DNA from 2 places in the Dorea longicatena genome. Region 1 is predicted to be linked to the other one. Evidence: predicted binding sites of a transcription regulator. Region 1 holds the regulator's gene; the other holds the start of a gene.
The links. Region 1 encodes NrdR, which represses ribonucleotide reductase genes. Its sites were predicted from a motif close to CACAANATNTTGTG; they were not measured.
Positions count from the first base shown of each region.

Region 1 (8,136 bases):
CTTCAGGTCGAAGGACTTATTGTCTCGGACTATTACAAATCTATGACTGTAAAAGAAATTACAGATAAAGATATCAATGAGATTTATCAGTTACGGGAATTATTAGAGGGGGCCGCTTTCCGTCAGATTTTTACCTCCGGGCGGTACGAAGAGTATTCTTACCGTATTGAAGAGAAAGTCGTGCGTATGTGCGCCGCTGCAGGCGATCTGTATGAATGGGAGATTGCAGATACTGCCATGCATATGGAAATTATCAGTATTTTTGACAATGACAGAATCAACCGGATCTATGAAAATAATCTTTCCGAACTGATCCGCATTGGCCAGTATTCTATCCGAAACGGGATGAAAATCCCCAGAACAAATGACAATCTGAAAAAAATGATTTCTTATATGAGAAAGGGAAACTATGAGAAAGCGTTTGAAATCTTGAAAAACGACCATTTCGGAACCGGCCGTAACACCGCATTAAAAATGCATTAATAAAATACGTATATAAAAAACTTGCCAGCTGCGCGATCTGCAACTGGCAAGTTCTTTGTATATCTCTTATTTTTTAAAATGTTCCAACATGATTGGCATACATTGTTTGGAATATTCTCCCAATGAATATGCTCCTTTGTTCAAACACCAGTCCGAAACCAGCGCTCGTTCACACATCGAGTAATATCTGACCAGTTCATTCACCGGTACTTCATCCGATATCTCTCCTCTTTTTTGTCCTTCATCGATCACACTGCTGATCAGTTTATAATATGTCCGGTTCTGATCCAGAAGTGATCTGTGCCCCTGTGCTACAAGCTGTGTTGAATAAAGCGAAGCCAGAAGATCAATGCTGATCTTTTCTTCCATCATCGAATGTGCTTCGTAGTTTAGATAAAGAAGCTTCTCATAACAGTTCATATCCGGATCCATCTTGGTCTTTAACACTTCGTAATTATCATCCAGAATAATCGACAATGTATTCAACAATTCATCTTTGGTATTAAAATAATAATAGAACGATCCTTTGGATGTTCCTGACAATTCAATAATGTCATCTACCGTTGTTCCATTATATCCTTTTTCATAAAACAACTGCCATGCCGCTGTTACGATTCTTCCTTTTACACTTTTTTTGTTGTCTGTTTCTATTTCCATTTATTTTCTCCTTATCCGCCCTCTTTTAAAGTACTTTTAGTATAACATATTTATTTTAACAGTGTACACAGAAAATTCTTCTTAATACTTTACTTCAAAACTACTTTCCAGTTCCGGCTCCATCTCTTCGGTATCAATCCAGTCAATCTGGATAAACTGGTTCCGGTTCAATCCCTTCATGAGTTCAAAGATCAGAGTCTCTCTTCCCTGTACTTCCATAACTACCGTCCCATCATATTCATTCTTCACCCATCCGGTCAGATTCATAGATCTTGCCAGATATTTTGCTGTATAACGAAATCCCACGCCTTGTACTCTTCCATGGAATATCATATGTTTTCTTACTTCCGACATCTATTACCACCTCTGAATAATTCAGGGTACTGCGCTACGCAATACCCTGCCTTTTTACATTCCGCTATGCAAGAAAAGCGAATATTTTCAACTTCTTTTGCATAACTTTCTTCACTCGAAATTCTTATGAACAAGCCTGCTGTACTCTTCATAAGCTTCTACTCCCTCAAATGCATCTTTTAACGCATCTCTGATTCCTATATAATACCAGCCTATGATCTTTTTATCCTTCATCCTGAAACGGTTCCATAGTTCTTCTCCATATACCGGATAATCCCTGTCAATATCGCGCATATTCGATAACTTGTCCGCCAATCCTACCATCTGTACTTCTCTCGGTGCATTTCGTATATGTTCGATCGTTGCAGACTTGCGTTCCATCCATGTCTTGGTTTTATCTTCGCTTTCCTGTGCTACAATTCCTGCCACTCGTTCCGAAAATTCCCGTGCAAGGATTTCTCTCGATACACCTTCACAATCTTCAATCGTATCATGTAAAACTGCTGCACTGATAATCTCCTCGTCCTGCGTCATCGTTGAGACAATATCTCCCACTTCGATCGGATGCACAATATATGGCCTCCTGGTTCCTTTCCTGAACTGTCCCGCATGTGCTCTCGTGGCAAATTCAATTGCCTTATTAATCATAATGGTACCTCTCTTTTATCGCATATGGTCTTTGGAGCCGATGATACGGCCTGATTAGTTATGTCTTTAATATATAAATAATATCACCTGATACTTTAAATGACAATAATTTCAGTATATAATAAAAGAAAAGTTGCCTTTGGACCCCGCCGCCTGCTGTCCCTTTCAAGCGCATGGCGGTTTGGATATCCTGGCACTATAAATTGATCAGGGGGAGATAAATTATGGAACAAAAAACAATCTTTATTACAGGTGCTTCCAGAGGCATCGGGAAAAGCATCGCACTTTTATTCGCTTCCCGCGGATATCATACATTTTTGAATTGCTCTTCTTCTGTAGATGAGCTCAAAAAGCTCCGGGCATATATCACCGAAAAATACCATACTCCATGTACACTTGTACCGGGTAATGTAGGAAATCCTGACCACGTACGGGCAATTTACAATAAAATTTATCAGGAATGTACACATCTTGATGTACTCGTCAACAATGCAGGTATTTCCTATATTAATCTTCTGACTGATATGACAGATGAGGACTGGAACCGGATCATTCAAACTAATCTTTCTTCCGTATTTTACTGTTGCAGACAGGCGATTCCTCCGATGGTTTCCAAACGTTCCGGAAAAATCATCAATATTTCTTCCATGTGGGGGACATCCGGTGCTTCCTGTGAAGTTGCATACTCTGCTTCCAAGTCCGGCATCAACGGATTTACCAAAGCGCTCGCCAAAGAACTCGCACCGAGTAACGTTCAGGTTAATGCGATTGCCTGCGGAGTAATCGATACCTCTATGAATGATCAGCTTACCAGCGAAGAGAGAAAGGCTCTTGAAGAAGAAATTCCGGCCGGCAGATATGGTACTCCGAAAGAAATCGCTCAGATGGTATGGAATATTGTACATGCTCCAGAATATATGACCGGACAGATCATCGGAGTTGACGGCGGATTTCTATAAAATTTTTTGACCAACCGATATTCAGACAATACTGTTTCTTAAACATAAGCGAACCGTGCAATAAATATTGCACGGTTCGCTTATGTTTTTCTTTTTATATGTTTTTATTCAAAATCAAGTTCCACGGGGCAATGGTCCGACCCCATGATCTCAGTCAGGATTTTCGCATCTTTTATCCTGTCTTTCAGGCTTTCAGATACACAGAAATAGTCAATACGCCAGCCTGCATTCTTCTTTCTTGCACTGAAGCGGTATGACCACCAAGAATAGATTCCCTCTGCATCCGGATAAAAATAGCGGAACGTATCAATGAACCCCGCATTTAACAGATTCGTAAATTTTCCTCTCTCCTCATCCGTAAATCCCGCATTTTTACGATTGGTTTTCGGATTCTTCAAATCAATCTCTTTATGTGCTACATTAAGATCTCCGCAGAAGATCACCGGTTTCTTTTCTTCTAATTTCTTAAGATATGCAAGAAACGCATCTTCCCATCGCATTCTGTAATCCAGTCGTGCAAGTTCGCTCTGTGAATTTGGTGTATAGACTGTAATAAAATAAAAGTCTTCAAACTCTAACGTAATCACACGGCCTTCTTTATCATGTTCTTCTATTCCCAATCCATAGCTCACGGAAAGAGGCTCTTCTTTTGTAAAGATTGCCGTTCCGGAATAACCTTTTCTCTCAGCATAATTCCAGTACTGATGATATCCCGGCGTATCTAGTTCCAGCTGCCCAGCCTGCATCTTTGATTCCTGTATACAGAAAATATCTGCATCCGCTTCATTAAAAATATCCATAAATCCTTTTTGTGCACATGCACGGATTCCGTTGACATTCCACGATATAAACTTCATATCTTCCTCCCGACCGTTCTTACTTTTTTGTCCCTGATTCACCCATATAGGCGCAGTTTAATAATATACTTTTCTTAAAAACAATCCTCTTGCCGGAGCTAAAAATCCTGCAAGGCTTCTGTCCTCTGCTGCAATTACGACCGGCAGCATGGATGCATCCCTCTTTCCTGCACCAATCTCCAGAAGTGTTCCTGTAAGGATTCTTACCATATGATATAAAAATCCGGTTCCGTAATAGGTGATCCGCACTTTTTCTCCGCTGCTTACTATCTTAATGTTTGTAATCTTACGGATTGGATCTTTGCATTCTTTATCATCCGTAAAACTTGTAAAATTCTTTGGTCCTATCAGATATTTTGTTGCATCACGCATTGCCTCGATGTCCAGTTTTTCCGGATAATGATAGCAATATCTTCTGGAAAAAACATCCGGTTTTTCACGACAGTCAATATAATATTCGTATTTTTTCCCTTTGGCACTCTTGCGTGCATGAAAACCATTCTTGGCAAGTTCTACTTTCACAATACGGATATCTTCCGGAAGATATCTGTTCAGTGAATCTTTGAGTTCCTTGGTATCATATAATTTAGAAAGTTTCACACTTGCAACCTGTCCACGTGCATGAACACCCGCATCTGTTCTTCCCGATCCATCTATATGCACACGATATCCAACCAGTTTACCGATACTCCACTCCAGAATATACTGTATTGTGTTATCTGTTGTGGCCTGTCTCTGCCATCCCTGATATCTGCTTCCATCATAGGAAATGGTTAACTTATATGTTCTCATATTATTTCACCCAATCTATTCTATCGTTCATCTTCTATCATTTTATCTGTTTCTATTATTTCCATATACTGTAAAGATAATTCTATATCTGTTTTCTTTTTGAAAAAGGGAGAAGCAAATAATTTTTTGCTTCTCCCTTATATTCTATCACTTTATTACTTTATAAGCAATTCATTCTTATTCTAATATCTTCTTTAATTCATCCATAAACGTACTTACATCTTTAAATTCTCTGTAAACAGATGCAAATCTGACATAAGCAACTTCATCCAGTGCCTTCAGTTCATCCATGACTGCTTCTCCGATCGCACTGCTTGGAATCTCTTTTTCCTCCAGGCTGAAAACTTTTGTCTCTATTCTGTCAACAACTTTCTGAATATCTGCTGTTGCAACCGGTCGTTTATAGCAAGCACGCACAACTCCATTCTCTACTTTCCGACGATCATACTGCTCTCTTGTATTGTCCTTTTTGATCACAGTCAGTGGAATTGTCTCTACTTTCTCATATGTCGTAAAACGTTTGCCGCATACATCACATGAACGGCGGCGTCTGATAGAACTCCCGTCTTCTGCCGGTCTGGAATCGATAACTCTTGTATCCGGATTATTGCAATATGGGCACTTCATCTGAATCGTTCCTTTCTGTCCATTATACTGTCTTTATATTCAAATACAGTATATCTTTTCCACAAACATAAGTCAAACAAATTTCTCCTATTTTTCTTCATGGATTTCCACCAGAATCAGGTCCGGACCAATCCTTTTAATGCAGGAAAAAGGAATGATATACTCCGTCCCATCTCCGAAAAAATTACACCATTTTCCTCCCTCCGGTACCACCAGGGCCTCTATGCATCCTTTACATTCATCAATGATCAAATCCTCTATATAACCAAGCTTTTTACAGTCACAGCAGTTGATCACTTCTTTTTTCTTCCATTCACTTAATCGAACTTTTGCCATCTTCCCTCACCTGTTTTGACAATATTCTGCTCTTTATTCCATTTTATACTCATTTTCTGTAATAAAGAGTCCTGTTTTAAAATATGCAAAGCCCCCTTCTCCGGTCAAAAAAACAGCCTGTACATCCACAGTGCTACACTGCGTCTATACAGACCGTTTTCCTTTTTATTCTTCGATCATAATAACAGCCACCGGACACTCTTCTTTGGCCTCTATTGTTGCACTTTCATGTTCCGGTGTCACTTTGGCATAAGCTTCTGCCAGGCCGTCTTCATCAAATCGGAACACCTCCGGACATGTTGCGATACATGCTCCGCAGGAGATACATCCGTCTATAACCTTTGCTTCCATGAAACATCCCTCCTTGTAAAATCTCTACAACAGTATGTCTCATTTTCAGCAAATTATTCCTGTTCTTATCTAATCACTGTACCGGTTTTTCCCTTAAGTGCTTCATCGAATTTGTCAAATGATGTGATCAGCGCACTTCTTCCTTCTCTCTTTTCGAGGAATTCAACTGCTGCTCTGAATTTTGGATACATGTTATATTTTCCAAAATGTCCTTCTTCCATGTATTCTTTTGCCTGAGCGACGCTGATCTCTCCAAGCTCTTCCTCTTCCGGTCTGTCCATGTTGATCTTAACTTTCTCAACACTTGTCAGAATGATCAGTTCATCGGCATCTGTCTCTTCTGCCATCTTTCCTGCAGTCAGATCTTTTTCGATTACGGCACTTGCTCCTTTCAGGCGATGATCCTGTTCCAGTACCGGAATACCGCCTCCTCCGCAGGCTATAACAACCTGATCTGCATCCAGTAATGCTTTGATCGCATCAATCTCTACGATGTTGACCGGATTCGGTGCAGATACAATACGGCGGAATCCTTTTCCAGGCTCTTCTACTACATAATTACCTTTTTTGCGCTCGGCACTTGCCTCTTCTGCATCCATATAACGTCCCAGAACTTTTGTTGGTGTATAGAACGCTTCATCGTACGGATCAACGATCACCTGTGTCAGAACTGTACTGACAGTTCTGTAAATACCACGATTCATCAATTCTTCACGGATTGCATTCTGAAGGTCGTATCCGATATAGCCCTGACTCATAGCAGAACATACAGACATTGGTGCTGCCGTATAATCTTCATGTTCTTTGGCAAATTCATTCATTGCTGTATGGATCATACCAACCTGAGGTGCATTACTGTGTGTAATTGCAACCTGATATCCTTTTTCAATCAAATCACCGATAACTTTCGCAGTCTTCTTTACTGCCTCTTTCTGTTCTGGTAATGTCGTACCAAGTGCTCTGTGTCCTAATGCAACTACAACTCTTTTTTTCATAATCTATACCTCTGCTTTTCTAGTATTTTTCTACGAAATAAATATAAGAGAATTATAGTATTTTTCCATGTAAAATGCAATCTTTTTTACCCTTATATTCCCTATAATTCAGTCATTTATCCTGTATACATTTTATAATCTGTCAAAATCCATATCCAGAAGCTCATCAAAAGATTGAATAGAAGCGTCTGCTTTTTCTACTTCGCCGAATCCGTAAGCTGCATAGATCATCGGTATTTCTGCTTCCTTACACGAATTCGCATCTCCCTGTGTATCTCCAACATAAACCGCCTCACTCAGACCATTTCTTTCCATGATAATCCGGATATTCTCTCCTTTTAATCTTCCGGTATAAGCCGGGCAGGTGAAATCCTTAAAATACTCTCCTAATTTTGAATACTGCAAAAATGCTTCAATATATCCGTCCTGACAGTTACTTACAATATACAGTGGATATTTCTCACTTAATTTTTTAATTGTCTCCTGTACACCTTCAAATATCACACATGGACCGGACGCAACCAATCCATTTTCATATTTCAACATTTTCTCCATGAGCTTCATCATCTCATCTTTCGGCATCTCCGGAAAAAGACTTTCACCAATCGCTTCCATTGGCTTTCCAAACTCTTTTTTCAGATCTTTTTCTTCAAGTTCTTTGTGTTCTATTCCTTCATCCTTGATCACTTTATTCCATGCAACTGCTACCATTTCGGTTGAATCCCATAAAGTACCATCTACATCAAATATAATTCCCTTCATTTCCTTCCTCCGTTATCTTTTTGTTCATAAAACTGTCTTTCCTAAGTATACTATACTTCAAGGCTTTACTACAAGCCCGGTCTTCTTTCAGTCTTTCAGCAGTATCTTTTCCCGTGATTCTATACCTTCCCATGGATTTATCCATATTTCTACATTCTTTTTCAGTTCTTTATTATAATATTTGATCTTTATTATAATCTTACCGTCTGTATAATCATCATACAGCTTTCCTATGTTTTTATATTCATATGAATACCCTATCTGTCCGTGATTTTTCAGATCCTTCCATTCCCTGGATGATAATTCTTTTTTGAA
Region 1 is NZ_CP102280.1:699,577-707,712, reverse strand. Features, by position in the region: gene NQ508_RS03470 (GntR family transcriptional regulator) at 1-483, shown strand, start outside; gene NQ508_RS03465 (TetR/AcrR family transcriptional regulator) at 550-1,140, opposite strand; gene NQ508_RS03460 (acylphosphatase) at 1,222-1,494, opposite strand; gene NQ508_RS03455 (HD domain-containing protein) at 1,606-2,142, opposite strand; gene ymfI (elongation factor P 5-aminopentanone reductase) at 2,367-3,101, shown strand; gene NQ508_RS03445 (exodeoxyribonuclease III) at 3,206-3,958, opposite strand; gene truA (tRNA pseudouridine(38-40) synthase TruA) at 4,016-4,750, opposite strand; gene nrdR (transcriptional regulator NrdR) at 4,928-5,377, opposite strand; gene NQ508_RS03430 (YlmC/YmxH family sporulation protein) at 5,465-5,713, opposite strand; gene NQ508_RS03425 (ferredoxin) at 5,879-6,064, opposite strand; gene arcC (carbamate kinase) at 6,130-7,059, opposite strand; gene NQ508_RS03415 (HAD family hydrolase) at 7,192-7,821, opposite strand; gene NQ508_RS03410 (helix-turn-helix domain-containing protein) at 7,909-8,136, opposite strand, start outside.

Region 2 (8,136 bases), 890 kb from region 1:
GAAGTGCCTGTTACTCGGCGGATCTGTTGCTTCGGCAGTATAAGAGAGTGAGAGGAATCAAAGGAAAACGATTCTCTTACAGAGATATCAAACAGGTGTACACGATCGTGTTATTCGAAAAAAGTCCAACCGAATTCCAGAAATTTTCCAATAATTATATCCATCGGTTTATGCAAAAATCTGATACAGGGGTAAATATAAATTTATTACAGGAATATCTGTTCATACCTCTTGACATATTCAAAAAGAATCAGCAAAATGAAAATAGAAGTGTAAAAATAGAAAATCGGCTGGAGGCATGGCTTGCATTTTTCTGCATGGATGATCCGGAGACAATTATAGAAATTATAGAGAAATATCCGGATTTTAAAGAAATGTATGAACAGGCTTATGATGTCTGCCGGAATATCGAAGAGGTGATGCAGATGTTTTCGAAAGAATTGCTGGAGTTAGACAGGAATACAGTAAAGCTGATGATTGATGATATGCAGAAGGAGATAGACTGCCAGAGAGAGCAGTTGAGTCAGAAGGATGAGGAGATGTTAGAAATGAGGAAAGAAATACAACGATTACAGCAGCTATTGGATAAAAAATAGCATGAAAAATGTCAAAAGAATTGTTTTAGATACTTATAAAAATAACTAGTCAGTTGAAAGAGGTGATGTAGATGTTTTCGGAAGAATTGTTAGAATTAGATCGAAATACAGTAGAATTCATGATTGAAGATATGCGGAGGCAGATAGAAGAGAAAGATGAGCAGATAAAACAACTAGATGAGCAGATAAAACAGAAAGATGAGCAGTCAAGACAACTGGATGAACAGATAAGACAACGGAATAAACAAATAAAAGAAAGTGATAAGCAAATAAGACAACTGGATGAACAGATAAAAGAAAGTGATAGGCAGATAGGACAGTTGGATGAACAGATAAAAGAAAGCGATAGGCAGATAAGACAGTTGGATGAACAGATAAAACAATCAGAACAAGAAATACAAAAAATGGAGGAAGCAAAAGAGTAATACATAGCCTGGCTGTCTCAGGAACGTGAAACAGCCAGACCGCTTACCTCAAAGCATGTAATCCAGGGATATTCCATATAATTGATGCTGATATCCCCGGTTACAGTAACCCCATCAGGCAGATAATAGACATTTCCAAGAGGACTGGTCTCGCAGACATACCCCTGTGCGAGCATGTCCTCTTTTTCTTTATCGGTAAATCCTACCGATATCTCCAGACGCGGAGGGGCACATCAACTGGTGATTGTTTCGATGGAAAGTATGATGTTGCGGAATCCGCGTTTATTCATATAGGCAATAGCATTGTCGTTCGGGTGTACCATATGTTCAATTCCTTTCATAATTTAATAATATTACAGCAGTAATTGTAAAACAAAGTCCACAGATGGAAAGAATACCTGGTGTTTCGGCATAGAGTACCGCTCCGAATAACATGGCGGCGGCAGGTTCGCTGGAAGCGAGAATCGATGCCTTGCCGGCCTCCATATAGCGCATGGATAAAGAATATAGTGCATAAGGCAGGACGGATGATACCAGCGCATGAATAACCAGGATAAAAAAGGTGGTCCTTTGCCCTGAGACAATCATACCGCTTAAAGAGTGTATATTACTGAAAGGCAGCATTGTCATGCCGGAAAAGAGTGTGCCGTAAAAAGTAATCGTCAGGAAATGATATCCTTTTTGTGTGACTTTTTTGCTTATGATTCCATATACAGCATAGAAAAAGCTTGCCAGAATTCCGCAGAGAATTCCTGTTATGCTCCAGGAAAGTCCATTGCTTTCCAGTACTCCGCTTACCAGTACACAGCCAATGAGTGCGAGTGTTACACAGGTCAGTTTGTGTCTGGTTACTGGTTCATGGAAGAATATAGCAGCCAGAAACAGAACAAAGACTGGAGACATGGCAAGTAACACGGCAGAAAGTGCAAGAGATCCTTTCGTAACGGAAATATTATAAAAGACACTGAGGGCGGTCATGCCGATCATGCCGCTTCCGATAAAAAGCCAGAAGTCACGCCGATGTACATAAAATAAATGTCGGTTATAGAATAGAATCCATATGCCAGTGATCAGAGCTGCAAGCAACATCCGGAAACTAATGATGGAAAAGTTGTCGAGCCCATCGTGTTCCAGTGTACGGACAAAGATTCCGGCAGCACCCCAGCAGATGCCGGAGAAAAATGGCAGTAACCAGGCGTATTTGGTAAGTTTCTGATTCATAAGTACCCCAATCCTTTGTAAATATAATAAATTAAGTATATCACAAAAACGGACATTGTTATGAGAACATGTCCGTTTTGTGCATTTTTATGAATCACTATAATCGATCAGAATTATCTTTCAAATGAATATATTCTGCTACAGACCGGTCAAAAGTCTTGATATGCTGGAACAGCCAGTCTACGACATTGCGCTTTACCTGTTCGATAAACTGATCATCAGGTCCTTCGTTTTCATTAAGATAATCATATAATTCCTGAATGGATTTCTTGAATTCTTCATGTTTGGCATGATGTGCGGCAAGTTCCGGGTAAGATACTTTTTTCTGCAGATCTTCTTCTTCCTGAAAATGGAAATTCGTATATTCATCAAGATAATCTAACATTTTGATTGCTTTGATCTTACTGTCACTGGATTCGCATGCTGCAACGAACTGCCGGATGCGGTCAATCAGTTCCTGATGCTGGGAATCGATGGTCTTGTTGCCTGTAATTAAGTTATCGTCAAATGTAATATTCATAGAGAAACCTCCTGTCTTTGATACGCATTGAATCCCAGTCTCGCATAGTCTATAATGAATCATAGAAATTGTTATCAGCAGAGAAAAGGATTGGATTATGAAGTTACAACAGTTACAGATATTTCAGAACCTGACAGAAGAAGAACTGGAAAAAAGTCTTGTCTGTTCACAGGCTGTAGTAAAGAAATATCCGAAAGGTACCTATATTTTCCGCCAGGGTGATGCACCGTTAAAATTATATTTCATATTGGAAGGAATGGTTGAGCTTGGCAGTATCAACCTGAATGGCAAGATTACTCGAAGCAGTTATGTTACGGTGGGTGAGGAGTTTGGCGAAGTAGAACTATTTCTGCGCCAGTCTGCTTACTCCGGTTATGCAAAAGCAAAAAGTGAAGTGTCGGTTCTGGAGGTTTCACAGAATTTCTTTGGCGGAAGATGCGAAAGAAATTGTGTACATCACAGTAAGGTTGTGTTCAATATGCTTCAGCTTTTTGCGGAAAAAGCAGAGAAATGTAACCGTCAGATAGAGGTTCTTACCAGTGGAAACTTACGTCAGCGTGTAGCGGCGTACCTGTTGGAAAACTGTGATCCGGACTACCGGGTTCGTCTGCATATGAACAGGGAAGATCTGGCAGTATATCTGAATACTACAAGACCATCTCTGTCGCGTATGCTGCTTACTTTACAGGATGAAGGTATCATCCGTCTTGTAGGCCGTAAGGTAATTGAGATCACGGATTATGAAAGGCTGCAGGAAGAAGAGTAATCAATAGTAATTAATCTTCTGCAACAAATACCTCTTTTCCTAATCCACAGATTGGACATACCCAGTCATCCGGAATATCTTCAAAGGCTGTGCCCGGTGCGATTCCGTTATCCGGGTCTCCTACAGCTGGGTCATATTCGTAGCCACATGGTTCACATACATATTTTTTCATAATTAAAATCTCCTTTTTATTAAAACTTAGTTGGTGTTAACTGGTGTTGTACAACTTATGTTGTGATTAGAGTATATAGCTTTTATAGGAAATGGTTTGTAACAAATGTTACGAAACAACAAAAAATGATAATTTGTTATATGGATTAAGATTGACAGAGATTAATTTTATAAATGAAGAAATATCGGCACAACAACTTCATATTATCAGTATCTTTGAATGCAAAAATCAATACAGGGAATGCGTCTTAAGTATTCTTAACTATGTGCCACACTTTACCCGTCACAAAATTAAAAATGCAACAGATTTCGTAAAAAAATATCACCAAAATTTAGACCACATTTCAAACATTTATTTTAACAAAATTACCTCTTTCATTTTCGCCTGTTATAGAGTATCATATTACTTGCACAATATCTTGTGCGGAAATGATGTTAAAAAAACAATATTTAGTAGTATTTGAGGGTGAGCACATACTACATCGGCAATAAAAACAAGAGAGGGATAAACATGAACGCAGAAATAAAGACGAACGTAATTAAGAGAAACGGCGAAGAGGTAGCCTTCGACCTGGAGAAGATCATTAATGCGATCAAAGGTGCAAACAAGGACGTCGATAAACTGCATCGGATGAATGAATATCAGATTATGGCAGTGGCGGACAACGTTGCAAAGAAAATTGAGGAATCCACTCATGCTGTCAATGTAGAAGATATACAGGATATGGTAGAGACTGGAATTATGGAACTGCGCGGCTATGAAGTCGCACAGAAATATGTGCGCTATCGTTATAAAAGAGAACTGATGAGAAAGACGAATACAACAGATAACGGAATTCTTGCACTTCTGGATCATATGAATGAAGAGGTGAATCAGGAGAACTCTAACAAGAATCCTGTGATCAACTCTACACAGCGTGATTATATGGCCGGAGAAGTAAGTAAGGACTTGTCAAGACGTGTCCTTCTTCCAGAAGAGGTTGTACGTGCGCATGAAGCGGGAATCATTCATTTCCATGATTCCGACTATTTCGCACAGAAAGAGCATAACTGTGACCTGATCAATCTTCAGGATATGCTTCAGAATGGAACTGTCATTAGTGAGACCATGATCGAGAAGCCGCACAGCTTCTTTACAGCATGTAATGTAACGACACAGATCGTTGCACAGGTAGCAAGTAACCAGTACGGCGGACAGTCATTTACACTGGCACATCTGGCACCGTTTGTCGATATCAGCCGTAAGAAGATCCGCAGAAATGTAATCGCAGAGCGTGAAGAATGCGGAGAAGCTTTAGATGAGACAATTATCAATAAGGTGACAGAGCGCCGTTTAAGAGAAGAAGTAAAGAGTGGTATCCAGACAATTCAGTATCAGCTTATCACATTAATGACATGTAACGGTCAGGCACCATTTGTGACGATGTTCATGTATCTGGATGAGGTAGAAGAAGGCAGAACCCGTGATGACCTGGCTATGATCATTGAAGAAGTGATGATTCAGAGAATGCAGGGAGTAAAGAATGAAAAAGGTGTATGGATCACACCGGCATTCCCGAAACTGATCTATGTACTGGATGAGGATAATATTACAGAAGATTCCAAATACTGGCATCTGACAGAACTGGCAGCAAAATGTACCGCAAAACGTATGGTACCGGACTACATCTCTGCCAAGATTATGAAAGAGATGAAGAATGGAGAAGTATATCCTTGTATGGGATGCCGTTCGTTCCTGACGGTAGAAGACAGCCAGAGAAATCCGGACGGAAGCCATAAGTTCTATGGACGTTTTAACCAGGGAGTTGTAACGATCAACTTAGTTGATGTTGCATGTTCATCAGAAGGAGATATGGAGAAATTCTGGAAGATCCTGGATGAGCGTCTGGAATTATGTCACAGAGCACTGAGATGCAGACATGAACGTCTCCTGGGAACGGTTTCCGATGTTGCTCCGATTCTGTGGCAGAACGGTGCACTTGCAAGACTGAAGAAGGGTGAGACGATCGATAAATTATTATTTAATGGTTACTCCACTATTTCGCTTGGATATGCAGGACTTTATGAGATGTGTGTACGTATGCTTGGCAAATCACATACCGATCCCGCAGCAAGACCATTTGCAATGCAGGTAATGCAGAAGTTAAATGATAAATGTGAAGAGTGGAAAAAAGCAGAGAATATCAGCTATTCTGTATACGGAACACCGATGGAATCTACCACATACAAATTTGCAAAATGTCTGCAGAAGCGTTTTGGAATCATCAAGGGTGTAACAGATAAGAATTATATTACGAACAGCTATCATGTACATGTATCAGAGAAGATTGATGCATTCAAGAAACTGAAATTCGAAGCCGATTTCCAGAAGCTTTCACCGGGTGGAGCAATCAGTTACATCGAAGTACCGAATATGCAGAACAATATTCCGGCAGTACTTTCTGTTATGCAGTATATTTACAATAACATTATGTATGCAGAGCTGAATACAAAGAGTGATTACTGTGAATGCTGTGGATATGACGGAGAGATCCAGATTAAAGAAGATGAGAATGGAAAGCTGATCTGGGAATGCCCGAACTGTGGTAATCAGGATCAGGATAAGTTATTTGTGGCAAGAAGAACCTGCGGATATATCGGAACACAGTTCTGGAATCAAGGACGTACGCAGGAGATTAAGGACAGAGTATTGCATTTGTAAAACTGCAAGATATAAAGACAGTAAAAAAGGCCTTTTAAGAAGTGAGAAAGCTTTTTGAAAGGCCTTTTTATATCGTATAAAGATAGCTTTTCAAAAGGGCATGCGTTATAATAAAAAAATATGGGGAAAAGAAAATGTCGACAGGAGGATTAAAAAATGACAAAAGATAATGAAAAGTATCAGGCATATGTTCAGATTTTAAATGAAGAGCTGATTCCTGCAATGGGGTGTACGGAACCGATCGCGCTGGCTTATGCGGCTGCAAAGGCAAGAGAAGTACTGGGATGTCTGCCGGACAGAGTCTGTATCGGAGCAAGCGGAAGTATCATTAAGAATGTAAAGAGTGTAATTGTGCCGAATACAAATCATTTAAAAGGAATACCGGCGGCAGCAGCAGCGGGGATTGTTGCAGGAAACGCAGAAAAAGAACTGGAAGTTATCTCCGAGGTAACAGAAGAAGAGACAAAAGAAATCGCAGAATTTCTTGAACATACAGAGATTACGGTAGAACATATCAATAACGGATGTGTATTTGATATTATTGTGGAGGTATTTCACGGGGAAGATAAGGCAAAAGTAAGAATTGCCAACTATCATACGAATATTGTAAGAATAGAAAAGAATGGAGAGATCCTGCTTAATGTACCGGTCGCAGGAGAAAGCGAAGAAGGACTGACAGACAGAAGTCTTCTGGATATGAAATCTATCTGGGATTTTGCAAATACAGTGGACATAGAAGATATCCGGGAAGTGATCGGACGTCAGATAGAATATAATTCTGCAATTGCGGATGAAGGATTGAAAGGAAATTACGGAGCAAACATCGGAAGTGTTCTTCTGGATACTTATGGAAACGATGTACGTACCAGAGCAAAAGCACGTGCGGCGGCAGGTTCCGATGCGCGTATGAACGGATGTGAGCTTCCGGTTGTGATCAATGCGGGAAGCGGTAATCAGGGAATGACCTGTTCTCTTCCGGTTCTGGAATATGCAGATGAATTACAATCCGGAGAGGAAAAGACATACCGCGCACTGGTTCTTTCGAATCTGGTCGCAATCCACCAGAAGACGGGAATCGGGCGACTGTCGGCATATTGTGGTGCAGTAAGTGCGGGTGCGGCAGCCGGAGCCGGAATAGCATATCTTTGTGGCGGTGGTTATGAAGAAGTGATCCATACAGTGGTAAATGCTCTGGCAATTGTATCCGGTATGGTATGTGATGGTGCAAAAGCATCCTGTGCTGCGAAAATCGCTTCATCTGTAGATGCCGGGATTCTTGGATATAATATGTATTTAAGAGGGCAGCAGTTCTATGCCGGTGACGGAATCGTTACAAAAGGAGTAGAGGCAACGATCCAGAATATTGGTCGTCTCGGAAAAGATGGTATGAAAGAGACTAATGAAGAGATCATCAAGATGATGATCAGTGACTAGGGAGAGTATACAGATTATGAATTACGGAAATATCAAAGAGTGTGATATTGCAGACGGACCCGGCGTAAGAGTCAGTTTGTTCGTATCAGGCTGCAGACATCACTGCAAAGGCTGCTTTAATGCAGAGACATGGGATTTCGGATTCGGCCAGCACTATACAGAAGAGACAGAAGCAGAAATATTAAGATTGCTGGGGGCTGGTTTTGTCCAGGGATTTACGCTTCTGGGTGGTGAACCGTTCGAACCGGAGAACCAGCTGGAACTGGTAAAGCTCCTTAAGAAGATAAGAGAAACTTATCCGC
Region 2 is NZ_CP102280.1:2,733,043-2,741,178, reverse strand. Features, by position in the region: gene NQ508_RS13170 (PD-(D/E)XK nuclease family transposase) at 1-596, shown strand, start outside; gene NQ508_RS13165 (hypothetical protein) at 668-1,021, shown strand; gene NQ508_RS13160 (hypothetical protein) at 1,039-1,197, opposite strand; gene NQ508_RS13155 (DMT family transporter) at 1,349-2,242, opposite strand; gene NQ508_RS13150 (bacteriohemerythrin) at 2,340-2,762, opposite strand; gene NQ508_RS13145 (Crp/Fnr family transcriptional regulator) at 2,860-3,528, shown strand; gene rd (rubredoxin) at 3,539-3,700, opposite strand; gene nrdD (anaerobic ribonucleoside-triphosphate reductase) at 4,211-6,400, shown strand; gene NQ508_RS13130 (L-cysteine desulfidase family protein) at 6,557-7,834, shown strand; gene nrdG (anaerobic ribonucleoside-triphosphate reductase activating protein) at 7,851-8,136, shown strand, end outside.
Region 2: nrdD (anaerobic ribonucleoside-triphosphate reductase) is a predicted target of NrdR. The motif match lies at 4,110-4,123, and genes of this name have one in related genera.